DNA from 4 places in the Nocardia sp. NPDC050406 genome. Region 3 is predicted to be linked to each of the others. Evidence: riboswitches for the same ligand, from Rfam matches in the RefSeq annotation. Region 3 holds a riboswitch; each other region holds the start of a gene.
The links. Region 3 has a riboswitch for cobalamin ahead of ACIBH2_RS27360 (CbtB-domain containing protein). Riboswitches for the same ligand answer to the same signal wherever they lie in the genome.
Positions count from the first base shown of each region.

Region 1: another riboswitch for cobalamin. It lies ahead of ACIBH2_RS22465 (FecCD family ABC transporter permease); the one in region 3 lies ahead of ACIBH2_RS27360 (CbtB-domain containing protein).
Region 2: another riboswitch for cobalamin. It lies ahead of metE (5-methyltetrahydropteroyltriglutamate--homocysteine S-methyltransferase); the one in region 3 lies ahead of ACIBH2_RS27360 (CbtB-domain containing protein).
Region 4: another riboswitch for cobalamin. It lies ahead of ACIBH2_RS19035 (ABC transporter substrate-binding protein); the one in region 3 lies ahead of ACIBH2_RS27360 (CbtB-domain containing protein).

Region 1 covers NZ_JBITIM010000002.1:1,989,969-1,997,581, forward strand. The annotation lists gene bioD (dethiobiotin synthase) at 1-353, shown strand, start outside; gene ACIBH2_RS22450 (alpha/beta fold hydrolase) at 544-1,695, shown strand; gene ACIBH2_RS22455 (ABC transporter substrate-binding protein) at 1,697-2,722, opposite strand; gene ACIBH2_RS22460 (ABC transporter ATP-binding protein) at 2,719-3,513, opposite strand; gene ACIBH2_RS22465 (FecCD family ABC transporter permease) at 3,510-4,541, opposite strand; cobalamin riboswitch at 4,575-4,710, opposite strand; gene ACIBH2_RS22470 (TetR/AcrR family transcriptional regulator C-terminal domain-containing protein) at 4,778-5,362, opposite strand; gene bioB (biotin synthase BioB) at 5,471-6,508, shown strand; gene ACIBH2_RS22480 (hypothetical protein) at 6,578-6,820, shown strand; gene ACIBH2_RS22485 (DUF2567 domain-containing protein) at 6,820-7,521, shown strand.
Region 2 covers NZ_JBITIM010000001.1:2,084,473-2,092,085, forward strand. The annotation lists gene ACIBH2_RS09960 (DUF4279 domain-containing protein) at 1-45, shown strand, start outside; gene rsmD (16S rRNA (guanine(966)-N(2))-methyltransferase RsmD) at 119-685, opposite strand; gene ACIBH2_RS09970 (pyruvate carboxylase) at 753-4,157, opposite strand; cobalamin riboswitch at 4,373-4,562, shown strand; gene metE (5-methyltetrahydropteroyltriglutamate--homocysteine S-methyltransferase) at 4,701-6,965, shown strand; gene ACIBH2_RS09980 (alpha/beta fold hydrolase) at 7,018-7,613, opposite strand, start outside.
Region 3 covers NZ_JBITIM010000003.1:861,542-869,154, reverse strand. The annotation lists gene ACIBH2_RS27395 (ABC transporter ATP-binding protein) at 59-979, shown strand; gene ACIBH2_RS27390 (ABC transporter permease) at 988-1,824, shown strand; gene ACIBH2_RS27385 (TetR/AcrR family transcriptional regulator) at 1,834-2,442, opposite strand; gene ACIBH2_RS27380 (FMN-dependent NADH-azoreductase) at 2,544-3,191, shown strand; gene ACIBH2_RS27375 (DMT family transporter) at 3,193-3,513, shown strand; gene ACIBH2_RS27370 (OsmC family peroxiredoxin) at 3,609-4,052, shown strand; gene ACIBH2_RS27365 (CbtA family protein) at 4,127-4,891, opposite strand; gene ACIBH2_RS27360 (CbtB-domain containing protein) at 4,882-5,076, opposite strand; cobalamin riboswitch at 5,104-5,283, opposite strand; gene ACIBH2_RS27355 (antibiotic biosynthesis monooxygenase family protein) at 5,283-5,594, opposite strand; gene ACIBH2_RS27350 (alpha/beta fold hydrolase) at 5,659-6,405, shown strand; gene ACIBH2_RS27345 (acyl-CoA dehydrogenase family protein) at 6,506-7,613, shown strand, end outside.
Region 4 covers NZ_JBITIM010000002.1:1,261,690-1,269,302, forward strand. The annotation lists gene ACIBH2_RS19005 (TetR/AcrR family transcriptional regulator) at 1-402, shown strand, start outside; gene ACIBH2_RS19010 (alpha/beta hydrolase) at 412-1,329, opposite strand; gene ACIBH2_RS19015 (YybH family protein) at 1,503-2,012, shown strand; gene ACIBH2_RS19020 (GntR family transcriptional regulator) at 2,113-2,478, shown strand; gene ACIBH2_RS19025 (ATP-binding cassette domain-containing protein) at 2,475-3,362, shown strand; gene ACIBH2_RS19030 (hypothetical protein) at 3,362-4,078, shown strand; cobalamin riboswitch at 4,124-4,252, shown strand; gene ACIBH2_RS19035 (ABC transporter substrate-binding protein) at 4,291-5,886, shown strand; gene ACIBH2_RS19040 (ABC transporter permease) at 5,894-6,868, shown strand; partial or broken gene ACIBH2_RS19045 (ATP-binding cassette domain-containing protein) at 6,901-7,613, shown strand, end outside.

The DNA.
Region 1 (7,613 bases), on a different contig from region 3:
GCGGATTGCTCGTCCGCATGGGCGAATTCACGCTGTTGGAGCTGGCGCAGCAGCTCGACGCGCCAGTGCTGCTGGTCGCGGCGGCCGGGCTCGGCACGCTCAATCACAGTGAATTGACCACGCGCGCTCTGGCTTCCGCCGGAGTGCGGTGCGCGGGTCTGGTGATCGGGGCGTGGCCGCAGCAGCCCGATCTCGCCTCGGAATGCAATCGCGTCGATCTCCCGGCGGTCACGGGCGTCGATATCGTCGGCACGCTACCCGCCGGTGTCGGCTCCTGGCAGCCGGAGCGCTTCGCGGCCGCGGCCCCCAACTGGTTCGAGCCCGCGTGGGCCGCCCGCTATCTGCACGGGTGAACCCGGCCGATGAGATGACGATCACCGGCACCGTCGCGGACGCCGGGCACAGACCGTCCGGTGGGCCGCCCGCCACCTGATCGTCGCGCGGCCCGACCGGTCATGCGCGCCATGCATACGGGCGCGTGGGGCCGCCGCCCCGGCGCGTGTGGACTGGACGCGCCGGGCCCCGGACCTACAGTGGACTGGTATGTGTGCGTTCCCCGGGAACGGATCGTGGGCGTTCCCGCATCCGGCCAGCGCCGCCGATTACGACGATGACCGGCGGAGGGCGCGCCTGCGGGAAACCCGCGTCGGGCACGGCTGGGGCGACGGGCGGCGGACGCTGCTGCGGCTCACACTGCTCCCGCTGATCCTGCTCATCGCGTTCGTGCAGTACTGGGCCAGCGATATCGCACCCGAGCGGGATCGGCTGGCGAAGACCGTACCCGCGGTGAGCTCCATCGCCGGACCGGCCACCCCGCAGGCGGGGGATACCGCCGTCTTCGACCTGGTGGGGCTGGGCAATCTTGATGCCACCGAAACCGCCAGGGCGCTACCGGCTTTGAGTCAGTTCGGATCGGTGTGGGCGGTGCGCTACGACAACACCGGTATCGACACCAGGGTGATCGCCGACCTCATCGTGCGCGTCACCGACGCCGCCAAGGCCCCGAACGTCATGCTCGTCGGCCACAGCATGGGCGGCGTGATCGCCCTCGAGATCGCCAAACACCTGCATCTCGACAGCGGGAAGCGAGTGCTCGCGGTCATGCTGGACTGCACGCCCGTGGATCTGCACGCCGTACGCGCCGAGAGCCGCGACCAGGGCGAGGAACTCATGCGCTGGATGGGCTGGTTCCCCGGGGCCCGCGAGAGCCGGGGGCTGCGCTTCATCGCCGAAACGTATGCGCGCCGCGACAACTATCTCGGCGGACGCTACGGGCTCGAACCCGGTGAGCTGCGCGAGTCACTGCGAGAAGTGCTGCGCGACAAGATACTCGATACCGATGTGGCCAGTACCGGCCTGATCGAATCCCAGTTCAAGGCCATTGTCGCGAGCGGCGCGGTGGATGATCTGCGCGCACTGGCCAAACCCGCCGACGGCAAACCCGCGCCCGCCATGATCTTCATTCGGCCGCGCAATCCCCATGCCGACGGCGTGGTCGATGTCGAGTACACCCATCAGGCGCTGATCGACCGGGTGGGCGGCGTGGACGGCAATCTGCTGGTGGTCACCACGCGAACCACCGGCCATGCCAACCCGATTCAGCGTCCGGAGGAGTACAACCGGGTCATCGCCCAGCAGGTGCTGCCGTTCGTGCGCGGGGTGCAGCGCGAAGCCGATCCCGCCGCCAGCCGCTGACTCAGCGCACCGCGTCGTCGGAGGTCGGTCGAACGGTCGACGGCGGCACCAGGTTCCAGCGCTCCAGCTGTGCTCGAATCTGTTCGGCGGCATCGATATTGAGCGGTCCGCTGGTCCACATGGCATAGGGGAGATTCAGGAACCGGCCCTCGGTGACCGCGCGCAGCCGATCCATGCCGGGCTTGGCGCGCAGCAGATCGAGCTTCTGCTGGAAGGTCTGCGGCGGGTAGTCGACGAACATGATGGCGTCCGGGTCGGCGGCGGCCAGCCGCTCCCAGGAGACTGCCGTCCAGGTGTCGGCGACATCGTCGAGCGCGTTGCGGGCTCCGGCCGCCTCCAGAATCGCCTGCGGGGCACCGAATTTGCCGCTGGAGAAGATGGTGTCGCTGGCGCTGTCGAACAGGAACACCGTCGGGCGGCGCTCCGGCTGCGGTGCGGCGCGCAACGCCGCGAGGCGACGGTCGATATCGGCGGTGAGTTCGCTCGCTCGGTCGGTACGGCCGGTAATGGCACCGAGATTGGTGAGATCGGTGGTGAGCGCGGTCCACGGATCGGTCACCCCGCGCGGCCGCTCACCCTCGCGCTGACGGCAGCTCTCGGTGAGGGTATAGGCGGCGACGCCGTCGGCGCGCAGCGAATCCGGGGTGAGATTGGCGGCGGCGTCGTAGCCGTAGTTCCAGCCCGCGAGCATGACGTCGGGGCGCTGCGCGAGCACGGTCTCGCGCGAAGGATATTCGGGGGCAACGGCATTCAGCCGGTCCACCACATCGCCGTAGTGCTTGCGCAGGGTGTCGGCGTCGCGTTTGACGCTGGAGACCGCCGCCACCTGGTCCTGTGCGCCCAAGGCCAGCGCCATGGAGATGAGGTTGCCGTCATTGGCGAAGATGCGCTGCGCGGGGGAGGGGAACTTCAGCTCCTCACCGCAATTGGTGAGGGTGAGGTTGCCGGTGGCGGCCTCGGGGGTTCCGCACGCCGCCAGTCCGGCCGCGAGCGCGGCGACGACCAGAAGTCGGGGAAGGTGTTTCACGAGTGGGCCTTTCGCGCGGTGATGAGCAGGTGGGGGAGTCCGGTGTCGGGATGGGTGACGCGGGTGGCGTGCACGCCGAAGACGCGGTCGAGCACCTCGGATCGCAAGGCCACCTCGGGTGTTTCGAGGGGATGCGAGCGGCCGTCGTGCAGGACCAGCACCCGGTCGCAGTAGCGGTCGGCGAGGGCGAGATCGTGCAGGCTCAGCAGCACGGTGCGATCCAGTTCGCGGGCCAGGGCCAGCAGTTCCAGTTGGTGGGTGATGTCGAGGTGATTGGTCGGCTCGTCCATGAGCAGCAGCGGAGTGCGCTGAACCAGCGCCCGCGCCAACAACACTCGCTGCCGTTCGCCGCCGGAGAGCTTGTGCACCGGGCGGTCGGCGAAACCGGCCAGGTCGACGGTGCGCAGCGCCTGCTCGACGGCCTCCCGCTCCCGGGGGCCACCGGCTCCCCACGGCGGCAGATACGGAGTCAGACCCAGCGCGACGACCTCGCCCGCGAGCAGATCCGCGGCAGGTTGCTCGTCCTGGGCCACCAGCGCGACGGTGCGCGCCCGGTGTCGCGCCGAAAGTCCGTGCAGCGCCGTGCCATCCACCACCACCTCGCCGTGCACCGGGCGGATCAATCCGGCGAGGGTGCGCAGCAACGTGGTCTTGCCGCTGCCGTTGGGGCCGACGATGCCGACCGTCTCGCGGGCCAGCACAGTGAAATTCGCGTTGGTGAGGACGGTGCGCGGCCCGGCGGCGCAGGTGAGGTTGCGCACCTCCAGCACGGCCGCGTGCTCGGCGCTCATGCCGCCCCGAAGCGGTAGCGGCGGCGGCCCATGAGCAGCAGGAACACCGGCGCGCCGATCAGGCCGGTGAGTACCCCCACCGGAATCTCGGTGGGCCGCACCAGGACTCGGGTGGCGGCGTCGGCCAACACCAGGAACAGCGCGCCACACAGCGCGCACACCGGCAACAGCACGCGGTGGCGCGGGCCGACCAGCAGCCTGGCGGCATGCGGCACCACCAGGCCGACGAAGCCGATACCGCCGGAGACCGCCACCAGCACCCCGACCAGCACCGCGAGCAGAACGAACAGGCCGATGCGCAACTCCCGCACGGGAACTCCGAGGGAGGCGGCGGTATCCGCGCCCATGCTCAGTGCGTCCAGCCAGCTCGTCGACGCCATGAGGGTGAGCGCGCAGATCGCTACCACGGTGGCGGGCAAGGCGATTCGCGTCCAATCGGCTCCGGCGAGGCTGCCCAGCAGCCAGAACAGCACCGACTGCGCCGCCGCCGGATCGGTGCTGCGGAAGATCAGATAGCTGCTCAGGGCCGCGAACATGGAACCGAGCACCGTGCCCGTCAACACCAGCCGCAGCGGCGTCAACCCGCCCTGGGCGACCGCGATGGCGAATACTGCGGCGGCGGCGGTCAACGCGCCCGCGAGCGCGCCCGCCGACAATGCCCACAATCCGGCCGCCGCGAAGAATCCGGAGGTGATGACGGCCGCCGCGCCCACCCCGGCACCGGAGGAGACGCCCAGGAGATAGGGGTCGGCGAGCGGGTTGCGGACGAGGGTCTGCATGGCCGCCCCCGCCAGCGCCAGGCCCGCTCCGACCACGGCGGCCAGTAGCGTGCGCGGCACGCGCAACTGCCAGACGATGGTGTCGAGTCCGAGATCGCTCGGCGCGAGCCCGCCGATCCGGTGCCGCAACACCTCCACCACCGCGCCGGGGGAGATGGTCTCGGCCCCGAATCCGGTCGCCGCGATCATGGCCGCGGCCAGCAGCAGCCCGAGGACGGGCAGGGCGATCGATGTCCGCGCACGGCTCATCGATGGAGCTCCTTGGGCAAATCGCGGCCTCTCCGAGTTCTGCGCGGTGGGGAGGGGTCTGACTCTCGTGCGCTGGCACGATCACAGTGGCGCGACCGCTCCGGATTCACACCGGATTCCCGCACCCACCAACGATGACGCTGCGGAACTCTACCGCGCGGTCTGAATTGCCCGGCTCTCGGGACTCTCCGGGGCGGACGCCCCGGAAACCCTTGGGCGCGGTGCGGCGAGTGGCTTCAGCGCACCCGGGTGCCCAGCAGATGCCGCACGCCGCTGATGAACAGTTGTAGGCCGAAGTCGAAGCGGGCGGTGGCATCCGGGGTGTCGTAGAGCGGGGAGTGCTCCTCCTGGAGCGCGCCCACCGAATCCATCTGCATGCGCGCCTGCTCGTCGACCGTCTGACCCAGCACGTAGTACAGCAGCGTGAAGGCCGCGAGTTCGGCTTCCTCCCTGGTCATTCCGGCGCGAATGGCCGCACTCGCCAGGCGCTCACGGCCTTTGGAGGTGGTGAGGCGGGACGCGTAGGTGGCCGAGACCAATTCGGCGCCGTCGCGATAGGCCAGCAGGCAGGTGCGCAGGCGATGCGCCAATTCGCTCATCTGCGCGGACCATTCGTCACCGTCGACCGGTTCGTCCATCGGGGCGAGAATGCGGTCGGCCACCGCGCCGAGCAGCGCCTGTTTGTTGGGGAAGTGCCAGTACAGCGCGCCGGGCTGGACATGTAGCGAGCCCGCCAATCGGCGCATGGTCAGATCGGCGAGGCCGTACTGATCCAGAATGGCGATGGCCCCATCGACCACATCGGTGCGGTGCAGTTGCACAGAAAACCCGACCCTTCGTGTTCCGGCTCACTTTTCCGACTGCTAGCCTAGCCTGAACACCGTTCAAGTTGCTCGGCCACATCGGCCGGACGAAGGGATTCGCGCGCAATGACCCAGGCAGCCGTCACCACCGATGCCGGTACCACGGTAGGCGAAGACATTCTGGCCATCGCTCGCGAGCAGGTGCTCGAGCGCGGCGTCGGCCTCACCCAGGAACAGACCCTCGCGGTGCTGCGGCTGGACGACGACCGGCTCGAGGAACTGCTCGCGCTCGCCCACGACGTGCGCATGAAGTGGTGCGGACCCGAGGTCGAGGTAGAGGGCATCATCTCGCTCAAGACCGGCGGCTGCCCCGAGGATTGCCACTTCTGCTCGCAGTCCGGGCTTTTCCAGTCCCCGGTGCGCGCCGCCTGGCTCGATATTCCGAGCCTGGTCGAGGCCGCCAAGCAGACCGCCAAGACCGGAGCCACCGAGTTCTGCATCGTCGCCGCCGTGCGCGGACCCGACGCGCGCCTCATGGCGCAGGTCGCCGCGGGCGTGGAGGCCATTCGCAACGAGGTCGACATCCAGGTCGCCTGCTCGCTCGGCATGCTCGACCAGGAACAGGTCGACCAGCTCGCCGCCATGGGCGTGCACCGCTACAACCACAATCTCGAGACCGCGAAATCGCACTTCCCCAATGTGGTCACCACGCACACCTGGGAGGAGCGCTGGGACACCCTGCGCATGGTGCGCGAGGCCGGGATGGAGGTGTGCTGCGGCGGCATTCTCGGTATGGGCGAATCCCTGGAGCAGCGCGCCGAATTCGCCGCGCAGCTGGCCGCGCTCGAGCCCGACGAGGTGCCGCTGAACTTCCTCAACCCGCGCCCGGGCACCCCCTTCGGCGACCTCGAGGTGCTGCCCGCCGCCGACGCGCTGCGCGCCGTCGCCGCCTTCCGGCTCGCGCTGCCGCGCACCATCCTGCGCTTCGCGGGCGGTCGCGAGATCACCCTCGGCGACCTCGGCGCCAAGCAGGGCATTCTCGGCGGTATCAATGCCGTCATCGTCGGCAACTACCTGACCACCCTCGGCCGCCCCGCCGAAGCGGACCTCGATCTGCTGGGCGAGTTGAGCATGCCGATCAAGGCCCTCAACGAAACCCTGTAGTGCGCATCGCATATCGATTGGGCAACCGCATACCGAGAAGTGGGCGCACGCATGGGTAATGTCGTGGATATGGACACGGACGAGGTCGGCGGGTCCGCGGGCGGCCCCGCGCTGTACAACCCGTTCACCGGCAAACCGATCGTGGCGGGCGTGGACAATCCGGTCCCGACGGCCGCCGCCATGGGCTTGGAACCGCCGCGCTACTGCGATCGGTGTGGCCGTCGCATGATCGTCCAGGTGAGCCCGGACGGCTGGTGGGCCAAGTGTTCGCGGCACGGGGTCCTCGACTCCAAGAGTCTGGAACACCGGTAGTGGCAACGGCATTCGCCACGGCCGAGCGGTCCGGGCCGCGCAGCACCGTGCTGGTGCGCGAGGCCCGGGCCGCCGCCATGGTGCTCGCCGCCGTGGTCGCCGCGAGCGCGCTCGCGGGCATCGCCTGGGCCTACCTCGCGCCGACCGAACGGCTGTATGTGGTGGAGCCCGACCGAGGTTCGGTGCTCACCGGCGAAAGCGCGCACCAATTCGACGCTTTGGCGATCTTCATCCTGATCGGCATGGTCACCGGCGTGCTCTCCGCGGCCGCGGCGTGGCGGTGGCGCACGGTGCGCGGCCCGGTTCTGTTGGCGGGACTGCTGCTCGGCTCGTTGGCGGGCGCGGTCGTCATGCGCGGCGTCGGCGAGGCGATGGCCGAGATCGTCCATCCGCGCCCGCGCGACCCGGCGGTGCACACCATCGTCGAGATCGCCCCCACCATCCAGGGCTGGTCCGGCCTGATCGCGCAACCGCTCCTGGCGGCCCTCGCCATCCTCGTCATGACCGCGCTCAGCGTCGCGGACGATCTCGGCAGCGGCCAATATCTTCCCTTCGGTGGCGCGAAACCGCGTACTCCTCTGGCCCCCGGCCCGTACGGTTCCGCCATCAGCTACGGCCCGTACGGCGGACCGGGAGCCAACGGCGGCTCGGTGCAAGCCTTCGGCCCCGGCCCGTACGAGGGCGCGGGCCCGGCCCGCTGACCTCGCGGGGTCCAGGGTCTTCGACGAACGCCTTTGTGCGGGTGCGCTATCGGTCCGCTGGCTGGCTTCGACACCACATGGTTGCCGGATAT
Region 2 (7,613 bases), on a different contig from region 3:
GTCGGCGCGGAGCTCGACGTCGACGAATACGACCTGAGCGAATAGCCCCGCCGAACCAGGACCCTGCCGAACCAGGACCCCGCTGAACCAGGGCCCACTGAGCTAGGACTCAGCTGAGCTAGGACTCCGACGAGTACTCGGCCAAGTCGATGCGAGTTTCTCCGTACGTGCGCGACTTCAGGGCGTAATAGCCTGCGGGCCAGAACAGTTCGGGCGAGCGGCTGGAGCGTTCCACGACGATCAGCGCGTCCTCGGCGAGCCAGCCGTGCTCGGCCAGGGCGGCGAGGTCCGCGATGACCTGGGTGACGTCGAGATCGTAGGGCGGGTCGGAGAACACCAGATCGTAAGGGCCACCGGACGGCCCGCCCGCGAGCACCGAGGCCACGGCGCCGGGCCGCAATTCGGCTCCGGGCAACCCCAGATCACCGATATTGCCGCGAATCACCGCGGCGGCCTTGCGGTCCGATTCGACGAGCAGCGCGCGGGACGCGCCGCGGGACAAGGCTTCCAGCCCCAGCGCGCCCGAGCCCGCGTACAGGTCGACCACACGCAGGCCGTCGAAGTCCAGCCGGGCGGCGAGCACCGAGAACAGCGCCTCCCGCACCCGGTCGGAGGTCGGCCGCGTACCGGCGGGCGGGACGCGCAGTCGCCGCCCGCCAGCCGTGCCAGCGACAATGCGCGTCATCGCCGCGCCCTCCGAATCCGCTGCGCCCCCGCCGATTCCACGCGAGGGGCCGACCGCGTACCGGCGTTCACTCGGCCGCGGCCTCGGTGAGGCTCATATCGATCAGCAGGTCGCCGCCCTCGACCTGCTGCACCTTGCTGATGGCAACACGTTTCACCACTCCCCCGCGCGGGGCGGTGATGGCGGCCTCCATCTTCATGGCCTCGATGGTGCCGATGGTGTCGCCCGCGGCGATCGAGTCGCCCTCGCCGACGGCCAGGGTGACCACACCGGCGAAGGGCGCCGCGATATGCCCAGGACTGGTCTTGTCGGCCTTCTCGGCGGCGGGCACCTCACTGGCGATGGAGCGGTCGCGGACCGCGACGGGCCGCAATTGCCCGTTGAGGATGCACATGACCGTGCGCATACCGCGCTCGTCGGGCTCGGAGATGGCCTCCAGGCCGATGAGCAGGGTGACGCCCTTCTCCAGCTGGACGCGATGCTCCTCGTCGTGGCGCAGACCGTAGAAGAACTGGTTGGCCGAGAGCCCGGTGGTGTCGCCGTACTTCTCGCGGTGGGCGAGGAATTCGGCGGTGGGGCCGGGGAAGAGCAACCGGTTGAGGGTGGCGCGGCGCTGCTCGGAGGTGCCGTTGAGTCCGGCCTCGTCCTCGGCGGTGAGCTGGGTTTCGGGCTTGGCCGGTCCGCGTCCGGCCAGCGCGCGGCTGCGGAAGGGTTCGGGCCAGCCGCCCGCCGGGGTGCCGAGTTCGCCACGCAGGAAACCGATCACGGAATCGGGAATGTCGTAGCGTCCGGGATCGGAGGCGAAGTCCTCGACATCGACCCCGCTGCCGACCAGCGCGAGAGCGAGGTCACCGACCACCTTAGACGACGGCGTGACCTTGACCAGTCGACCCAGCATCCGGTCTGCCGCAGCGTATTTCGCCTCGACCTCCTCGAACTGGTCGCCGAGGCCCAAGGCGATGGCCTGCTGGCGCAGGTTCGACAGCTGACCGCCCGGAATCTCGTGGTGGTACACGCGCCCGGTCGGCCCCGGCAGTCCGGATTCGAAGGGCGCGTACACCTTCCGCAGCGCCTCCCAGTACGGCTCGAGGTCGCACACGTTCTGCAGGTTCAACCCGGTGTCGTAGGGCGAATTGGCCGCCGCCGCGACGATGGCCGAGAGCGCGGGCTGAGAGGTGGTGCCCGCCATCGGAGCCGACGCGCCGTCGACGGCGTCCGCCCCCGCCTGCCACGCCGCGAGGTAGGTGGCCAGCTGCCCGCCCGGGGTGTCGTGGGTGTGCACGTGCACCGGCAGATCGAATTCCCGGCGCAGCGCCCCGACCAGCGTCGCGGCGGCCGGAGCGCGCAGCAGCCCGGCCATGTCCTTGATGCCGATGATGTGCGCCCCGGCGTCGACGATCTCCTCGGCGAGCTTGAGGTAGTAGTCGAGCGTGTAGAGGTTCTCGTCCGGATTGGACAGGTCGCCGGTGTAGCTCATGGCGACTTCCGCTACGGCGGTACCGGTTTCGCGCACCGCGTCGATGGCGGGCCGCATCTGGTCGACGTTGTTGAGCGCGTCGAAGATGCGGAAGATGTCGATGCCGGTCGCGGTGGCCTCGGAAACGAATGCGCGCGTGACCTTTTCGGGGTACGGCGTGTAGCCGACGGTATTGCGCCCGCGCAGCAGCATCTGCAGGTTGATGTTCGGCACCGCCTCGCGCAGCGCAGCGAGCCGCTCCCACGGATCCTCGTAGAGGAACCGCAAAGCGACGTCATATGTTGCGCCGCCCCAACATTCGATGGACAGCAGTTCCGGCGTCATGCGCGCCACATGCCCCGCGACATCGAGCAGGCCATTGGTCCGCACCCGCGTCGCCAGCAGCGACTGGTGCGCGTCGCGGAAGGTGGTGTCGGTGACCGCGACCCCCGGCCGCTTGCGCAGCCACTCCGCGAACCCCTCCGGCCCCAGCTCCAGCAGCGTCTGCCGCGATCCGGCGGGCGGCGGCACGGTCATATCGAGGGCGGGCAGCTTGTCGTGCGGGTACACCTTGGTGGGCCGCTGTCCGTGCGGCTTGTTCACGGTGACATCGGCCAGATACCGCAGGATCTTGGTGCCGCGGTCGGCGGAGGAGCGCAGCGTCAGCAGCTGCGGCCGCTCGTCGATGAACGAGGTGGTGACCTTGCCCGCCCGGAAGTCCGGATCGTCGAGCACGGCCAGCAGGAACGGGATATTGGTCGTCACGCCGCGAATGCGGAACTCCGCCACCGCCCGCCGCGCCCGTGCGATGGCGACGGAGAAATCGCGCCCTCGGCAGGTGAGCTTCACCAGCATGGAGTCGAAGTAGGCCCCGACCTCGGCCCCGACATTCGCGCCGCCGTCGAGGCGCACGCCCGCGCCGCCCGGCGAGCGGTAGCCGGTGATCCGTCCGGTATCGGGCCGGAAGCCATTGGCCGGATCCTCGGTGGTGATGCGGCATTGCAGCGCCGCACCGCGAATGGTGATCGAATCCTGGCTCAGCCCAAGGTCTTCCAGCGATTCCCCGGCGGCGATGCGCATCTGCGCCTGAACCAGGTCCACATCGGTGATCTCCTCGGTCACCGTGTGCTCCACCTGGATTCGCGGGTTCATCTCGATGAACACGTGCTTGCCGCGTTCGTCGAGCAGGAACTCCACGGTGCCCGCGCACGAGTACCCGATCTCCTTGGCGAAGGCCACGGCATCGGCGCAGATACGGTCGCGCAGTGCGGGATCCAGGTTCGGGGCGGGCGCGAGTTCGATGACCTTCTGATGCCGCCGCTGCAGCGAGCAGTCGCGCTCGTAGAGGTGGATCACATTGCCGTGCTGGTCGGCGAGGATCTGCACCTCGATATGGCGGGGGTTCACCACCGCCTGCTCGAGGAAGACCGTCGGATCGCCGAAGGCCGATTCGGCCTCGCGCGCGGCGGCCTCGATGGATTCGCGCAGCTGCCCCCGGTCGTCCACCTTGCGCATACCGCGACCGCCGCCACCGGCGACGGCCTTGACGAAGACCGGGAACTCCATGTCCTCGGCCGCCGCCATGAGCGCGTCCACATCGGCGGAGGGTTCGCTCGAGTTCAGCACCGGCAGTCCGGCGGCCTTCGCGGCGGCGATCGCCCGGGCCTTGTTACCGGTCAGCTCCAGCACCTGCGAGGACGGTCCGATGAAGGTGATGCCCTCGTCCGCGCAGGCCGACGCGAGGTCCGGATTCTCGGAAAGAAAACCGTAACCCGGGTAGACAGCGTCGACCCCGGCACTCTTGGCCGCGGTGATGATCTCCTCGATCGACAGATACGCCCGTACCGGATGCCCCGGCGTGCCGATCTGATACGCCTCGTCCGCCTTCAACCGGTGCACCGAGTTGCGGTCCTCGTACGGAAAGACAGCGACCGTGCCGATGCCGAGTTCGTATGCCGCGCGGAATGCGCGAATGGCGATCTCGCCGCGGTTGGCGACCAGGACTTTGGAGAACATTCGCCTAAGGTACCTGCTCCCCGGACAGCCTTCGGTCACGATGTCCGGTTCGCAGGAATCTTCACAACGGGGGTTGGCTGAATTGCGAAGATGTGTTCACGCGGACGACACATGGGCCCTCCGACCCCGCCTCGTGAACGGTGGCTATCGGTCGGCGATATGCTCTGTGGCGCAGTCGGTTCGCCGGACGGGAGCCCCCAGTCGGCGTCGAAACCGGATACTCACAGCCCGTGAGTTCCTCCGGTGAGAGGGAACCCGGTGAGAATCCGGGACTGTCCCGCAGCGGTATACGGGAACGACCGCCGTCATGAGCACTGGGCACACCTGGGAAGCGACGGCCAGTAGGTCGGCCGATGAGGCCGGAGCCCGCGAGTCCGAAGACCTGCCGACCGTGCCGGATACGCCGTATCCGGCGGCCTCCGCCTCGTGGATTGGGCGACGGACCGCACGTGTACTCGGCATGCCTTGGTTTCGGCGTGCACGCGGCACGGCTGTTCGCACCCGCGGCGGTGGCCAGTGGCTCTGGAGCACTGGAGAACACCTGTGACCGCAACACCCACCCCTTTCACCGCGACGGTGCTCGGTACGCCGCGTATCGGGCCGCGCCGGGAACTCAAGCGCGCCATCGAGTCCTATTGGGTCGGGCGCATCGACGCCGAGGCACTGCACGCCGTCGGGCGGGAGCTGCGAACGGCGCAGCTGAACGCCTTGCGCTCCGCCGGATTGGATTCGATTCCGGTCGGAACCTTCTCGTACTACGACCAGATGCTCGACACCGCCGTCATGGTCGGCGCACTGCCGCCGCGCGTGGCCGGGATCGAGGACCCCTTGGACCGCTATTTCGCGGCGGCGCGCGGCACCGATACCGTCGCGCCGCTGGAGATGACCAAGTGGTTCGACACGAACTACCACTACCTCGTGCCGGAGATCGGAGCCGAGACCGCGTTCTCGCTGCATCCGGAGAAATTGCTGGCCGAGCTGCGCGAAGCCCGTGAGCTCGATATTCCCGCGAGGCCGGTGGTGATCGGACCGCTGACCTTCCTGAAGCTCGCCAAGGGTGTCGGTGTCGATCCGCTGCGGCGACTCGACGACCTGCTGCCCCTCTACCGCGACCTGCTGCGGCAGTTGGCCGAGGTGGGCGCGCAGTGGGTGCAGATCGATGAACCGGTGCTGGTCACCGATCTCACACCCGACGAGCTGGCCTTGGTCGGCAATACCTATCGGGAACTGGCCTCGGTGCCGGACCGCCCGGCCCTGCTCGTCGCCACCTACTTCGGGCGGCCCGGCCCGGCACTGCCGGTGCTGGCCTCCACGCCGGTCGAGGCGATCGCGCTGGACTTCACCGCCGGAACGACCGTGGACGATGTGGTCGGCGTCGCTGCGCTGCGCGACAAACTGGTGGTGGCCGGAGTCGTGGAGGGCCGCAATATCTGGCGCACCGATCCGGACCACGCCCTGTCCACCCTCGCCACGTTGTTGGGAAGCACCGGCGCACTCGTGGTCTCGACCTCGTGCTCGCTGCTGCACGTGCCGTACTCGCTGACCGCCGAACCGGACCTGGATCCGGCGCTGCGGTCGTGGCTGGCCTTCGGCGACGAGAAGGTCACCGAGGTGCGGGTGCTGGCCACCGCCGTGCACTCCGGAACCGAGGGCGTCGCCGACGAATTGGCCGTCGCCCGTGCGGCTTTGGCGAGCCGGGCCGCCGACGCCCGGTTGCGCGACGACACCGTCCGCGCCCGCCTGGCCGCCCTCGGCCCGGAGGCCACCCGCCGCGCCCCCGCCGCGGAACGCGCTGCCCTGCAACGGGATCGGCTGAACCTCCCCTTGCTACCGACCACCACCATCGGCTCCTTCCCGCAGACCCCCGCCATCCGCCGGGACCGGGCGGCACTGCGCAAGGGCGACATCACCCCCGCCCAATACCAGGAGCGCATGCGCGCCGAGATCGCCGAAGTGATAGCGCTGCAGGAGAAGTTGGGCCTCGACGTGCTCGTGCACGGCGAGCCCGAGCGCAACGACATGGTGCAGTACTTCGCCGAACAGCTCGACGGCTTCGCCGCCACCGCGAACGGCTGGGTGCAGTCCTACGGCACCCGCTGCGTGCGCCCGCCGATTCTCTACGGCGATGTGGCGCGGCCCGAGCCGATGACCATCGAGTGGATCGAGTACGCGCAGTCGCTCACCGACAAGCCGGTCAAGGGCATGCTCACCGGGCCGGTCACGATCCTGGCCTGGTCGTTCGTGCGCGACGACCAGCCGCTGGCGGATTCCGCGCGCCAGGTCGCCCTCGCCATCCGCGATGAAACCGTGGACCTACAGGCGGCGGGTATTCGGATCATCCAGGTGGACGAACCGGCGCTGCGTGAACTGCTGCCGCTGCGCGGCGAGCAGCAGCAGGAGTATCTGGACTGGTCGGTGGCGGCGTTCCGGCTCGCCACCTCCGGCGTCTCCGACGCCACCCAGATCCACACGCACCTGTGCTATTCGGAGTTCGGTGAGGTGATCGACGCCATCGCGGCCCTGGACGCCGATGTCACCTCGATCGAGGCGGCCCGCTCGCACATGGAGGTCCTCGACGATCTCAATGCCGCCGGATTCGCGCTGGGGATCGGCCCGGGTGTCTACGACATCCACTCCCCGCGCGTCCCGAGCGTCGACGAGATCGCCGGTTCGCTGCGCGCGGCCCTGAAAGCCGTTCCAGCCGAACGGCTCTGGGTCAATCCGGACTGCGGTCTGAAGACCCGTGGGCCGGTCGAGGTGGCGGCGTCGCTGCGCAATATGCGGGCGGCCGCGGACGCCGTGCGCTGAGTTCGGCGGGCCCGCGGTCAGCGGTGACCGCGGGCCCTCGGCCGAGCGAAACCTAGTCGGCGGTGAGGAAATTCAGCATGTCGGCGACGGCACGCGGATCCTTGACCGCACCCGTGTGCGAGGCACCCGGGTACACGATCAGGCGGCCGTTCGGCAGTCCCTCGGCGGTGCGCCGGAAGTTCTCGACCGAATAGCAGGCGTCCCGGTCGCCGCCGAGAACCAATGTCGGCGTGTCGATTTCGCCCAGTCGTCCGGTCAGGTCGAAGCCGTCCTCGGCGCGCACATAGGCCAGCATGCCCGCCGGGTCCTTCGGACGCACCAGGGGATCGACCAACCACAGCAGCGGTCTGGCCAACGCGGCCAAGACCGGGGACTTGATGGTGATATCCACGCCGTGGTGCAGACCACGGCGACCCGCCGCGACCGCCTCGGCGTAGTTGCGCTGCGCGACAAGGGCATTCGGGTCGAGCCGATATCCGGACGACAGCACCACCAGCCTGCGCACCACGTCCGGGTGGTCGGCGGCCAATTGCAGGGCGATGGATCCGCCGGAGCTGACGCCGATCACGTCGACGGGTTCACCGAATTCGATCCGCAGTGCGTCGGCGTGCCGCGCGGCGATATCGGCCATGGTGGTGCCCGCCGGGG
Region 3 (7,613 bases):
CCGTCTCACGCGCCGCGGCCGATGTGTCACCCCAGGTCGCACGCGGATTCTTGGAGCCATGAACGATTCGGTACTCGACAGCGGCACCGGCGACCCCGTCGTCACCGAGCGGCTGACCAAACGCTACGGTCCGCACACCGCCGTGGACGCCGTCAGCATGACCGTGCGCCGCGGCGAGATCTACGGCTTCCTCGGCCCGAACGGCGCGGGCAAGACCACCACCCTGCGCATGCTGGTGGGCCTCATCCGCCCCACCGACGGCACCGCGACCGTCCTCGGCCGCCGCCCCGGTGCGCCGGAAACCCTGCGCCGCATGGGTGTTCTCATCGAGGGCCCGGGCTTCTACCCGTACCTGTCCGGCCGCGACAATCTGCGGGTCCTGGCCCGCTACCGGGGAGTCGGTCGCGACGGTGTGGCGGAGGCGCTCGACCGCGTCGGCCTGGCCGCTCGGGGCGGCGACAGGTTCCGCACCTACTCCCTCGGCATGAAGCAGCGGCTCGGCGTCGCCGCCGCCCTGCTCGGCCGACCCGACATGTTGATTCTCGACGAGCCCACCAATGGACTCGATCCGGCCGGAATGGCCGAGATGCGCGAGCTCATCACCGGACTCGCCGCCGACGGGCACACCGTGGTGCTGTCGTCTCACCTGCTCAGCGAGGTGCAGGAGATGTGCGACCGCGTCGGCGTCATATCGCGGGGGAAACTCCTCACCGAGTCCACGGTGCGTGAATTGCGCGGCGCGGCAAGTCTTTTCGTACGAGCCGAGCCCTTGGAGACGGCCTTCCCGGCGGTGCGCCGGGTGGTGGGTGACCGGTCCGCGTTGCTGACCGCCACCGGCATCAGAGTCGATGCCGGTGTGGCGAAGGCGCCCGCGGTAGCGCGCGCGGTCATCGAATCCGGAGCGGATCTGCTCGAGCTGCGCACCGATGAGAAGTCCCTGGAAGAAGTCTTTTTCGAGATGACGGAGCAAACGTCGTGAATGCCCTGATGGCAAGTACCCGTGCCGAATTCCTGCGGCTGCGCAAGTGGCCCGCCTACTGGATAGTGCTCGGCGTGTGGATTCTGTTGAACCTCACCTTCGCCTACCTGTTCAACTATCTGGCGTACACCACCGGCGAGGCCAGCGGTCCGTCGCGCGAACGGCCGCGCGAAGCGCTCCTGCAACAGATGCTTCCGGCCGCCGTGCCCGAAGTCTTCACGCAGGGCATGGCCATGTTCGGCGGCGCGCTCATGCTGGTGCTGGGCGCGCTGGCGGTCGGCAGCGGTTACGGCTGGGGCAGCTGGAAAACCGTGATGACACAGGGGCCTTCGCGCACCGCGGCCCTCGGCGGCCTGATCCTGAGTCTGGCGGTGACGGTGGTGGCGCTGGTCTGCGCGGCCTTCGTGGTGGATACCGGGGTGGCCGTGCTCATCGCCGCCTCGCAATCGCAGTCGCTGGCGCTGCCCTCGCTCGGCAAGATCGCGATCGGCATTCTGGCCGGTTCGGCGATTCTGGGCATGTGGACGCTGGCGGGCGCGCTGATCGGCGCGATCGCGCGCGGTCCGGCGCTGGCGGTCGGCCTCGGCCTGGTCTGGGTGCTGGTGGTGGAGAACCTGCTGCGCGGTGTCGCCGCCGTCTTCGATCCGATCGAGCCGGTGACCGACTATCTGCCCGGCACCGCGGCCGGATCGCTCGCAGGCTCCATGCGCACCGACGACGGCCCGGCGACGCCCGGGGTCCTGGATATCCTCGGCCGCAACGAATCCCTGATCGTCCTGGCGGCCTACACGCTGGCCTTCGCGATCGGCACGATCTGGCTCATCCGCCGCCGCGACCTGGTCTAGGTCGATCTCTCACCCGCGTGGCGCACCCAGTACGGCGTGCGCCACGCGGGTGAGTCCGTCGATGATCTGGGCGTTGGTCAGCCCGCGTGACCGCTGGTTCAGGTAGACCTCCGCCGCCACGGGGGCGAGCAGCGGCTCGATGAGCGAATCCGGTTCCGGGACAGCGGCTTCCACGAGCAACGTTCGAATGTGGGTGCGCCAGAAGCCGTATGCGCCGGTCTCGAAACGGGCGCTGCCGGTCTCCGCGCCGAGGACGAGATTCGCGTGCCGCTCCAGCAGGCCGACGAAGGCGGCGTAGAAGGCGGCGAGCCGGGCGGCGGGCGGTGCGCCCGGACCGAGGGGTGGCGCACCGCGCAGCAGCTGTTCCTGGAGTGCGCGCTCGTGTTCGTCGAGCAGCGCCACGGCGATGGAGACGACATCGGGGTAGCGGCGGTAGAGCGTGCCCCGGCCGACCCCGGCGGCCTTGGCGATGTCGTCCATGGTCACCGTGCGCGGGTCGCGCTCGGCGAACAGCTCGGCGGCCGCCGCCAGGATCTTGGCCCGATTACGGGCCGCGTCGGCGCGTTCGACCGGTGCCGGGCCGTCCGCACCGAGCAGATCGCGGGCCAGTGGATTCATAGCGCTCACCGTAGCCTTTCGGAATAAGTGGACACAATGTCCGGTTCGTGGTTATCGTAAGGAAGAACCGGACACAATGTCCACTTGCGAAGGTAGGAATCATGCCCGCTCTGCTGCACCTCGACGCCAGCGCCCGCCGCGCCTCCCTCAGCCGTGAACTCGCCGCCGCCTTCGCGGACGCGTGGCGCGCCGAACATCCGGACGGCGACTACCGGTACCGCGACCTCGCCGAGCAGCCGGTGCCCTTCATCGACGAAGCCTGGACCGAGCTCTGCGACCGCGTACTCGCCCAGGGCGCAACCGATCTCGATCGGCTCGCGGAGCTGGCGCGCACCCCCGCCCAGCGCGCGGCATGGGCGATCGTCGAACCGCTGCTCGCCGAGGTGCGCGCCGCCGAGGTGGTTCTCATCGGCGCTCCGATGTACAACTACTCGATCCCGGCCAGCCTCAAAGCCTGGCTGGACCAGATCACCTTCCCGCGAATGTCGTTGGTCCCCAAGCGCTTCGTGGTCGCCACCGCTCGCGGCGGGTCCTATTCGCCCGGCGCCCCCAAGGCGAAGTTCGACTACCAGGAGCGGTTCCTGCGCGACTTCTTCGCGGGCCACTTCGCCGTCGAGGACACCGTTTTCATCACCGCCGAACTGGCCAACGCGCGCCAGGATCCGGCGCTCGCGCACCGGCGCGATCAGCACGACGCCTCCTACGCCGCCGCGCTCGAGACCGCCCGCCGACTCGGCAAGGAGTACTGAAATGGCTTGGCTCGTCCTGGGTTTGGCCGGACTCGTGGAGATCGCCTGGTCCCAGAGCATCAAACCCACCCAGAACTTCACCCGTCCGCTGGCCACCGTGATCTGCCTGGTGCTCATGGCCGTGGCGGTGTGGCTGCTCTCCTACGCCATGCAGACGCTGCCGGTGGGCACCGCCTACGCCGTCTTCACCGGTATCGGCGCGGTCGGGGCCATCGCGCTCGGTGTGGTGGTGCAGAAGGATCCGCTGAGCGCGGGCCGCATCATGGCATTGTCGCTGATAGTCGGCGGCATCGTGCTTGCCAAGGTGACCACGCCGGAGTGAGCCGCCGCGTGCGGCTCTGACCGGACCGCACTATTCGCTCACTCGAACGGAGTAGGTTCGATCCTCGTAAGACTTCGAATCCTGAAAGGACAGTGATGCCAACACGTACCGCGCGTACCGCCTGGACCGGCGGTCTGCAGGACGGCTCGGGCCAGGTCGAGCTGAGCAGCTCCGGCGTCGGCAAGTACGACGTCTCGTTCCCGAAGCGCTCGGCCGACAATGCCGACGGCACCACCAGCCCGGAAGAGCTGATCGCCGCCGCGCACTCCTCCTGCTACGCCATGGCGCTCTCCAACGAGGTCGCCCAGGCGGGCGGCACCCCGCAGTCCCTGGATGTCACCGCCGACGTGACGCTGGGCCCGGACCCGGCGGGCGGCTTCCGCATCTCGAACATCAAGCTCACGGTGATCGGCCGGGCCACCGGTCTGGACGCCGACGGCTTCCTGGCCGCCGCGAACGCCGCCAAGGCGGGCTGCCCGGTGAGCAAGGCCCTCGCCGGGGTCGACAATATCGAGCTGGACGCCTCGTTCGAATCCTGAGCGCGGCGGGTGCCGAATACGACGGAGGGGCAGTGCCGGTGGTGGCACTGCCCCTCTTCCCGTCTCCGCGCGTATTACGCGGCGGCCGTTTCGATCCGCGGCGACCTGCGTCCCGCGAATTCGGTGAGCGCCGCGAAGGCCAGGCCCAGCCCCAGCCACAGCGTGGTGGTGACGGTCAGCGAACTGACCCGGAACTGCCACAGCAGGCTCGCCGGGAAATCGGACTTCACCTCGTCGATTCCGGGCAGCGCGACGTAGCCCACGGCCACCACCGCCGCGAAGGTCGCGATACCGGCGATCAGGCGTACCGTTTCGAGCTGACCCCGCGACAGCTTGTACACGTACACCGCGAGGCCGACGGCCGCGAATCCGAGCAGCACCACCGCGACCCACAACCAGGTGCGGTCGGCAATGGTCTCCGGGTCGCCCACCGCGGGCGGATTGGCCGGATATTTGAAGAACGGCACCGCGGTGATGGCGAGCCAGCCGCCCGCGGCCAGGCCGAGCGCCAGCTTCGGCCCCGACAGATTCGTATGCCGCCGCGCCACATTCGCGGCCGCGGCGTACAGCGCGCCCAGCGCCAGCCCGGTCAGGCCGAGCGCGAGGAATTCACCGAACTTCTGGCCGGATCGGCTGACGAGAGGTTCTTCCTCCTCGCCGTGCGAATGGCCGCCCTGGGCCGCCTCCTCGATGGCGATGGCCGCTTCGATCTTCGGTTCGCCGATGACGAATCCGACGGTGCCCGCCAGCAGGCCCGCGAGGAGACCGGCCAGCAGGCCGCGCAGGAGCAGCGTCTTGAGCGAACCGCTCAGCTTCTCGGGGGAACCGCTCAGTGGCACGGCACGCCCAGCAGGTGTCGACCGTCGTGCATCAGCTCGTGCATGTACATCCCGCTGCGCGAGATGGCGCCCTGATCGAAGCCGACCAGGTACAGGGTGAGCAGTGCCAGCAGTACGACTCCTGCCGTGACGAGCCACGCGTTGAGCGCGTCGCCGGAACGGCTGGGGGAGTGGACGATTGCCATCGAGTCCTCCTTGGGGAATTCGCGTCCCCGTGAGTTGGGTGCGACGGTGCCGGTGTCTGGCTCTCCGGCACCTTCCCGACTCGGGCTCGGTGCGAGGAATACAGTGGCGCGACCGCCCCGGACTCACACCGGGTTACCGCGTCACCATCGCTTGTTCATTCAAAACTGTCGCATCCCCGCTGGCCAACCGTCAACATGGGGTGTGATCAGGCGTTCTTGGCCGCGACGTCGAGCACGACCTCGAACTCCAGCAGCGATGCGCCGGTGGCGACCGGCTTGCGCGCCTCGCCCGCGTGCGCGGCCCGCGCCGGACCGTCCCGCCAGGCTTCGAAAGAGGCTTCCGAATCCCACTGCGTCACAACGAAGTACCGGTTCTCACCGGCGGTCGGACGGAGCAGCTGGAAACCCAGGAAGCCCGGGGAGTTCTCCACGGCGTGCGCCCGCGCGGCGAAGCGCTTCTCCAGCTCGGGGCCCGCACCCTCGGGAATTTCGATTGCGTTGATCTTCACGACTGCCATGGCCCGAAGGCTACCTGCCGACTGGGCGGTATCGGCTGTGTGACTTCGCACTAGGGTCGGGATGGTGTTGTACGACGAAGGTGGCGGTGGCGCACCGATTCTGCTGCTGCACGGGTTGATGGGCAGCGCTCGGACGTGGCGGCGGCAGCTGGAGTGGCTGCGCGGGTACGGGCATGTGTACACCTTCGACGCGGCGGGGCATGGGCGGCCCGCGCCCGACGAGTTGACGACCGAGGCGTTCATCGCCGATCTGGCCGTGGCGACCGCGCCGATCGTCGAACCCATGGTGGTGATCGGACATTCGATGGGCGGGCTGCACGGGTGGGTGTTCGCGGCGACATATCCGGAACGGGTGCGGGCGCTGGTGGTGGAGGACATCGCCCCCGACTTTCGCGGCCGCACCGCCGCGGACTGGGCGGCCATGATTTCGGCTTGGCCGCAGCCTTTTTCGGACGACACCGCCATGCTGGAGTTCTTCGGCCCGGTCGCCGGTCGCTATTTCATGGACTCGTTCGTCCACGGCCCCGACGGCTATCGCCTGCACGGCTCGGTGGAGACCTTCCGCGATATCTCCGAGGAGTGGGGCGGTCGCGACTTCTGGTCCGAATGGCGCTCGATCCGGGTCCCCGCCCTGCTCCTCGAGGGCGAGCACACCATCACCCCGCCGGGCCAGATGCGGGAGATGGCCGAGGTGCACCCCGACGCCCGGCACGTCGTCGTCCCCGATGCCGGTCATCTCGTGCACGACGATCAGCCCGCCGCCTACCGCGATGAGGTCGAGCGCTTCCTGACCCGCGTCCTTCGGCACTGAACCATTGCGTCCGCCCTTCTGCGGGCGGGTGCCTTCAGTCTCCTCGGCGGCTCGTCGTATGCTCGCCACACAGGCATCCCAGACTGAATGGTGACCAACGATGATCGACTTCGCGATTCCCGCCGAACTCGCCGCCGAACGTGACCGGGTACGGCAGTTCGTCATCGACAAGATCGTGCCGTTCGAGCGCGATCCGCGGCTGACCGCGCACGGCCCGACCGATGAACTGCGGCAGGAGCTGGTCGAGCTGGCCCGGGCCGAGAAGCTGCTGACCGTGCAGGCCCCGGTGGAACTCGGTGGGCGCGGGCTGACGCACATCGAGCAGGCGGTGATCTTCGAGGCGGCCGGTTGGTCCACCCTCGGTCCGGTGGCCATGAACTGCGCCGCCCCCGACGAGGGCAATATGCTCCTGCTCTCCAAGGTCGCCAATCAGGAACAGACCGAGCGCTACCTCCAGCCGGTCGTCGACGGCCACCAGCGCTCGGTCTTCGCCATGACCGAACCCAATGGCGCGGGCTCGGACCCGAACCAGCTGGCCACCGAGGCCACTTTCGACGGCGAGAACTTCACCATCAACGGCGTCAAGTGGCTGATCACCGGCGCCGACGGCGCGAAGACCTGGATCATCATGGCGCGCTTGGCCGCCAACCCGCACCTGCCCGACGGGCCGACGCTGTTCCTCACCGACGGCGACAATCCGGGCATCGTCATCGAGCGGGTCATGAACACCATGGACCGCAATTACGTCGGCGGCCACGCGGTGGTGCGCTTCGACAATCTGGTGCTGCCCAAGGACGCCGTGCTCGGCGAGACCGGACAGGCGCTGCGCTACGCCCAGCTGCGCCTGGCCCCCGCCCGTCTCACGCACTGCATGCGCTGGCTGGGCGCGGCCGAGCGCGCGCAGTCCATCGCCATCGACTACGCCAAGACCCGCACCGCCTTCGGCAAGCCCATCGGCGAACACCAGGGCGTGTCGTTCATGTTGGCGGACAACGAGATCGCGCTGCACCAGTGCCGCCTCACCATCTGGCACGCCTGCTGGCTCATGGACCAAGGCGAGAAGGCGCGCCACGAATCCTCGATCGCCAAGTCCTATGTCTCCGAGGAACTGTTCAAGGTCGCCGACCGCTGCGTGCAGGTGCTCGGCGGCATCGGCATCAGCGACGAGACCGTCGTCGAAATGATCTTCCGCGATATGCGCGCCTTCC
Region 4 (7,613 bases), on a different contig from region 3:
CGGGTGTTGGCCGAGCGTCATCTCGCGGAGAGCGGAGCGCGGCTCGGGGCGGTGCTGGCCGAGATGCGGGTGACGCTACCGCCGTTCGAGGAGGCCATGCGGGGGATCCTTGAAGTGGTGGTCGAGTTGCATCGGGATCGGCCGGGGCTGCACGCGCTGCTGCATCGAGTCGCGCCGCGGGTACAGGCGGAAGTCGAAGCGCTGCAAGGGTTCGAGGATCATCTGGTCGCCGAGATCGCGTTCCATCTCGACCGGTGTGGCCGCGGCGGAGACGATGCGACGGCGACGGCGCGGTCCCTGGTGCATACGGTCGATGTGCACGTGCACCGTGTACTGCCCCGGCACGGGGTGACCACTGATCAGCTCATGGCCTTGGTGCGGAGGCTGGCTCCGGAATCGTGAGAGCTGCTGTCATGTAGTGCTTTTCGTTGCGGCCAGGATTTCGCGAAGTGTGGTGGCGAGTTGGGTGAGGCCGGGTTCCTCGAGGGGGAAGTGGCCGCAGCCGTCGAGCAATACCACTCGCGTGGGCGCGGCGACGCGGGAGAGGAAGGCCGTGCTCAACTCGGGTGGAGTCCAGCGGTCGGCGGCGGGATGGGTGAGTGTGATCGGCACGGCCGCAAAGGATTCCGGCGCGGTATGCCGGAAGGAGAGGAAGTCGGCGAGCAGCCCGAACGGCACGCTGACCCCGCCGCCCTTCGGGTCCGACGTGCAGATGCGCGACACCTCGGGGTCCAGGCTCATATTGCCCATGTCCACCAGCCATCGAATCGGCACCCGCACCCCACCCAGCAGCGGATCGACCGCACGCAGCAGCGCCGGTGCGATACCGCCCGTGAAAGACCAGCGGGCGGCCGCGCGACGCGCCGCCGGATCGGCGGGATCGAGCAGACAGGTCGCCACCACATGCGCGATGCCCTCGGTGCGGGCGGCGGCCTCGTAGGCGAGCATTCCGCCCATGCTGGCACCGAACAACACCAGCGGTCGCGGGTCGGATTCGATTTCGGCGCAGACGAATTCGGTGAGCAGCTCTGCCCAGTCGCGGTAGCGCACCGAACCGGGACGCGGTTCCACGGTGTCGCCGTAGAGCGGCAGATCCACCGCCATCACCTCGACGCCCTCCTGCCGGGCGGTCGCCGTCAACGGCCACAGTAGACCCGCGTGGCCGCCCGCCCCGTGGATGGCGAGCAGCCGCACCGTCGCATTCGGATTGTCGGTGCGCGCCACATGAATTCGGCGGCCGCGCCACGGCCACCAGGTGTGCCGAGGTTCGGGGATGGGGTCGCGGCGATGGGAGGCGGGCAGCAATTGTGCGTATCGGAGGAAATCCACCACCTCAGCCTCGTACCGCCGCGGATGGCCGACAACTCGCGTTCCGGCCGCTCGCTGTCGCCGCGCGACAGTGGCTGAGCTGCGTCGATACGCGTGCGTCGCACAGGTTCCCGGGTCTGCTCGCATTCCGTCGCGCGGCCTGACATTTGCCGGGGTTGTCTCGTCGGAGTGTCATGACTGCGAACGAAGATGAGATCAGGGCGTTCCTCGCGCGCCGCACCGAGGCGCAGCGCGCCAAGGACATCGATCGACTCATGGCGTGCTATTCGCCCGACATCGTCTATTACGACGTCGTCGCGCCCCTGCGATTCACCGGCGCCGACGAAGTGCGGCGCAACTTCCTGCGGTGGTTCGACGGCTACACGGGCCCGATCGGCTTGGAGACGCACGATCTGACCATCGGCGTGGAGGGCGATGTCGCCTTCGCCAATATGCTGCACCTGGATTCGGGGACGCATATCGGCGGCGTCGAGTTGTCGATGTGGGTGCGCGAGACCGTGTGCCTGCGCCGCGTGGACGGCCGGTGGTTGGTTACCCACGAGCACATCTCGATGCCGGTCAGCCCGACCAACTTCCAAGTCTGGTGCGCGAAGTCGAAGGACGCGCCCGCGCGCGGTGGCGGCAGCACCGTGTTCGGACTCGTCCTGCGCGGCCTGCGGGCGCGCGTCACCCGACGACGGTAGCTCCTTGACCGTGGCCGGGGGCTGTTCTATGGTTCATTACATCAGTAATGAACCATAGAACTGGTGCCACGTCAGGTGCGCCCGGATGCGATGGAGTGCCGTGTTCGACAACCGGAGCCCGATCTATCAGCAGATCGCCGACCAGATCCGCACGGACGTACTGCACGGGACGCTTGCGGAGGATGAGCAGATCATGTCCACCAACCAGTACGCGCAGATGTTCCGGATCAATCCGGCCACCGCGGCCAAGGCGTTCGGGGAGCTCGTGGCCGAGGGCGTGATCTACAAGCGACGCGGGGTGGGCATGTTCGTCGCGCCCGGCGCGCGGGAGGCGCTGGCGCGTCAGCGCCGGGAACGGTTCTTCGCGGAAGTGGTGGACCCGATGATCGCGGAGGCTACCGCGCTCGGGCTGCCGCTCACCGAGGTTGTCGCACATATCGAAAGTGCGGGGGAGGAACGGAAATGACCATACGGATCGAATTCGACAAGGTGAGCGTGCGATATCCGCGCAGCGCCGACACGGCCGTGGACGGGGTGACGTTCAGCATGGCCGGACCGGGTATCCACGGTGTGCTCGGCCGCAACGGCGCGGGCAAGACCACACTGCTCTCGGTGCTGGCCGCCTTCCGGAAGCCCAGTGCGGGAAGGGTTTTGCTCGACGGCGAACCGGTGTACGAGAACCCCGCCGCGATGAGCCGCATCTGCCTGATCAGCGGCGGCGGTGACACCGTCGAACACAACTGGCCCGAAGACCGTGTCGCCGACGCGCTCACCATGGCCGCGCTGTTTCGGCCGAACTGGTCGGCCGAGTACGCCGACGAACTGGTGGCGAAGTTCGAACTGGCTCCGCGCAAACGGCTTTCGGAGCTCTCCCGCGGGCAGCGCGCACAACTCGGCTGCGTGCTCGGCCTGGCCTCCCGTGCGCCGGTCACCATTTTCGACGAGACCTACCTGGGCATGGACGCACCCGCGCGGCACCTGTTCTACGACGAACTGTTGCGCGACTACGACTCCCACCCGCGCCTGATCATCCTGTCCACGCACCTCATCGACGAGGTCGCGCCACTGTTGGAGGACGTGGTGATCCTGCACAAGGGTCGGCTGCTGGTACACGACGACGCCGAGACCCTGCGCGGGCGCGGCGCCGCCGTGACCGGCCCGGCCGACCGGGTGGATGCCTTCATCGGCGATCGCACCGTCTTGAGCCTGCGGGAACTCGGTGGCACCAAACGCGCCACGGTGCACGGGGAACCGTGGTCGGAGCAATCCGCGCTGGCGGCGGGTGTGACCGTCGAACCCCTTGCGCTGCAAGAACTTTTCGTTCACCTCACCACCAGAGGAGCCCGGTGATGCGACGCTTCGCGGTAACTCGAAACCTGTGGCACTCCAGCGGACTGGTGATCGTCTGGGCCGGGCTGCTGATCGTGTCCCTGCTGGTGACCGTGGCCGTCAGCTTCTTCCGGGACATCACGATCAGTGGCTGGGGCGTCTTCGTCTTCATCAGCCCCTGGTACATGCTCGGCATGGGCGTCTACGTCACGGCGATCTACCTGCCGATGTACATCGCCCACGGCGTCACCCGACGCCAATGCCTCTCGCAGGCACTGCTTTTCGGCCTGCTGTTGGTCACCGTGGGTGCCGCGCTGGTGACCCTCGGCTTCGGAATCGAACGTGCCGTGTATGCGGTGGCGGATTGGCCGCAAGCCCTGGAGGCGGACGCTTCGGCGTTGTACACCTCCGCCGACCAGTACGGATGGATATTCCTGGGCTTCTGGCTGGGTTTCGCCATCTTCCTCGCGGTGGGCGCGGCCATCGCCGCGGCGTTCTACCGTCGGGCCTGGGGCGGTGTGGGCGGGCTGCTGCTCGTCGTCGCCGGACTGATCCTGATCGTGCCCGCCGGAATGGCGAGCGCGACGAACATCCCGACGAAACGCATACTCGAGCAGTGGGCCGATTCGGTGGGCACCGCCGCCATCCTCACCGCCTGCGTCCTCGCCGCCCTCGCGGCGACCGCGGCCACCTGGGCGCTCGTCCGCGATATGCCGATTCGCCTCGGCAGCAGGTGATTCGCGGGGCCGATCCGGGCCCACTGTAGGGTCTGTACCCGGCGTAGGGAACACCGGTGCGAATCCGGGGCTGTCCCGCAACTGTCACCGGGGAGCTATCCACCGATTTCATGGCCACGACCTGCCCAGGTTGGAAGGCCGGTGGGGTGTGTTGATCCGGGAGCCAGGATACCTGCGCCCGCGGTATCGGGATCACACCCACGAGGATGGCAATGAACAACTACACATCGGATCGGCCGGGATTCGGCCGCCGGACGTTCCTGCGCGGCAGTGCGGGGGCGTTCGGCGCTGTCGTGCTGGGCGGGGCCGGAATAATGACGGGCTGCGGCTCCGACAGCGGCAGGGGCGCCGCACAGGGGCCGCCACGATCGGGCGGGCGCTTGCGCACCGTCATCGCGGGGCGGTCGGCGAGCGCCGATGTGCTCGATCCGCATCAGGCCGGTAGTTCGGCGGGCGGCGCGGTGTCGAAGAACGTGTGGGACAAGCTCGTCGCCTACAACAACGATCTGACGCTGCGCTATCGCCTCGCGGAATCGCTCGAGCCCAATGCCGATGGCAGCCAATGGCGTATCCGGCTGCGGCCGGGCGTGGTCTTCAGCGACGGGAGCCCGCTCACCGCGCGCGATGTGCTGTGGAGCTTCGAGCGCATGCTCGACCCGGCCAAGAAGTCGTCCGGCGATCTTTCCGCGGTGGATATGTCGCGTACTCGCGCCGAGGGCGATCTCGACGTGGTGGTCGCCATGAAAACCCCACTGGCGGACTTCGGTTCGGTATTGGCGGGCTGGTACTGCTACATCGTCAAGGACGGCACCGGCGTGATCGACGGGTCGGTGCTGCCCGTCGGCACCGGACCGTTCGCGCTGCAACGCTGGTCACCGGGTGACCGAACCCTGCTGCGGCGCAACGAGAGATACTGGGACGGCGCCGTACTGCTCGACGAGGTCGAGATCATTCAGATCGCCGAGACCGAGGCGCGCGTGAACGCCTTCCTGTCCGGGGAAGCCGATGTGGTGCACGAGATCTCGTACCTACAGGCCCGAAATCTCGCCGGTGATCCGGACACCACCGTGGTGGTGCCACCGGCCGGGCTCATGGGCGCGTTCCAGATGCGCGTGGACATACCGCCTTTCGACGATGCGCGGGTGCGCCAGGCCATGCGGTTGGCGGTGGACCGGCAGGCCATGGTCGATGCGGTGTACTACGGCTACGCCGAGATCGGCAACGACGTCTACGGCAAGGGCGCGCCGTTCTATCACGACGGCCTGCCGCAGCGCTCCTACGATCCGCAACGGGCGCGCGAGCTGCTGCGCGCGGCGGGCAAAGAGAACTTGACGGTGACGCTGCCCACCGCCGACGGCACGCCGGGCATGCTCGAATCGGCGACGCTCTTCGCCGAACAGGCGAAGGCCGCGGGCATCACCATCCAGCTCGAATCGGTTCCGGCCGACACCTACTTCTCGCAGGTCAGCGGTAAAGCGCCGCTGTCCCATATCGGTTGGTGGAACTACAGTCTCGACTATTTCTACGGCCAGACCATGACGAGCGATTCGCCGAGCAATGGCACCGGCTGGCGGCGGCCGGGATGGGATGCCAAGTTCGCGGCGGCGCGCGCGGCCATGGATCCGGCAAGGCGCGCCGCGCTGTATCGCGAACTCCAGCAAGAGCTGTGGGACGAGGGCGGCTACATCCTGCACAGCTTCGCCAAGCGGCCCGACGCGGCCAAGAACCATGTGGGTGGCGTGCGCGACGGCGTGCCCGGCACCGACGACTGGGCGAACTACGCGACTACCTGGCTGGCCGAGCACTGATCCGATCGTGATCGCCTATATCGCTCGGCGCGTGGGCGCCGGGATCGGTGTGCTGTTCGCTGTCGCACTGATGGTTTTCGTACTGTTCGAGGCGCTGGATTCCGATGCGGCCACGGTGATTCTGTCGCGCCAAGGCAGCGGCGATCCGACCCCCGAACAGCTGGCGGCGCTACGCGCGCAACTGGGTCTGGACCGGCCTGCTCCGGTGCGCTTCCTGGAATGGGTGGTCGACTTCGCGCGGGGCGATTTCGGGAACTCCCTGATTTCGGGTCGGCCCGTGCGCGATGTGTTGCTCGATCGGGCCGCCAACAGCGTCACCCTCGCGGTACTGACTGCCGCCCTGCTGATTCCGGTGGCGCTGGCACTCGGCCTCGTGGCGGGTGCGCGGCCTGGTTCCCGGACCGATCGGGTGATCAGCATGAGTGCGCTGGCGGCGGAATCCATGCCCTCCTTCGTTTTCGGGGTGTTGCTGGTGGCCACGGTGTCGCTGTCGCTGCGGCTGCTGCCCGCCGTATCCCTGCTGCCGACCGGGACGAGTGCGTGGAGCCGTCCGGAGATTCTGGTGCTGCCGGTGACGTGCCTGCTGCTCGGCCTGTGCCCGCACCCGGTGCGTATGGTGCGGGCACAGACGACCGAGGTCATGGCCAGCCCGTACATACGGACCATGCGGCTCAACGGGATTGGTGGGCTGCGGTTGATGGTGCGCCATGTCGCGCCGAATGCGGTGTCGGCGTCGATTCACCCGCTGGCGGGATCGGTGGTCGGTCTGATCGGCGGGGTTGCCGTGGTGGAGACGCTGTTCGCGTTTCCGGGTCTGTCACAGGAATTATTGCGCGCCATCGAATCTCGGGACTTTCCGTTCGTGCAGTCGGCGGCCGTACTGTTGGCGGCCGTCGGTATCGGGATCTACCTCGTCGCGGATCTGCTGACGCTGCTGGTGAGTCCCCGGGCACGGCAGGTGGCGATGGGGGAGAACAGATGAAGGGGCGCGGTCGAATTCGTTCGGTCTGGCTGATGGTCGTGGTGGCGGTACTGCTGCTCGTGGTGGTCGGCCCGCTACTCGCGCCGTATGCGCCGACCGCGCCGACCGGTCCGCCGTATCAGGAGCCCTCGGCGCGGCACCTGCTCGGCACCGATGTTGTTGGGCGGGACGTGCTTTCGCGGGTGCTGCACGGTGGTCTGCCGCTGCTGTCGATCGCGGGGTTGTCGCTGGTCGTCGCCTACACGCTGGGTTTGGCGCTCGGGCTGATCGCCGGGCTGCGCGGGGGATGGGATCGCTGGATCATGCGGCCCGTGGACGCCATCGTCGTGGTGCCCTGGTTTCTGCTGCTCGCCGTGATCGCCACCGCCATGGGAGCCGGGCCCGCCGCCATCGTGGTGACCGCGGCGTTGGCGTCGGTGCCGTGGATCATTCGTATCGTCCGCACCGGCGTCCTCGAACTCACCACCACCGGATACGTGGAATCGGCGCGGGCGAGGGGTGAACCGCTGTGGCGGCTCGCGGTGGTGGAGGTGTTGCCGAATCTGCGGGCCGTGGTCCTCGCCGATGCCGGGGTGCGGATGTCGGCGACCATTTCGCTGGTCGCGGTGAGCGGGTTCCTCGGTCTCGGCATGCGCCCGCCTTCACCCGACTGGGCCTTGATGATCACCGAGAATCGGCCCGGGTTCGGTATGCAGCCGTGGGCGGTGCTGGCACCCGCGTTGCTGATCATGCTGTTGGTGGTGTC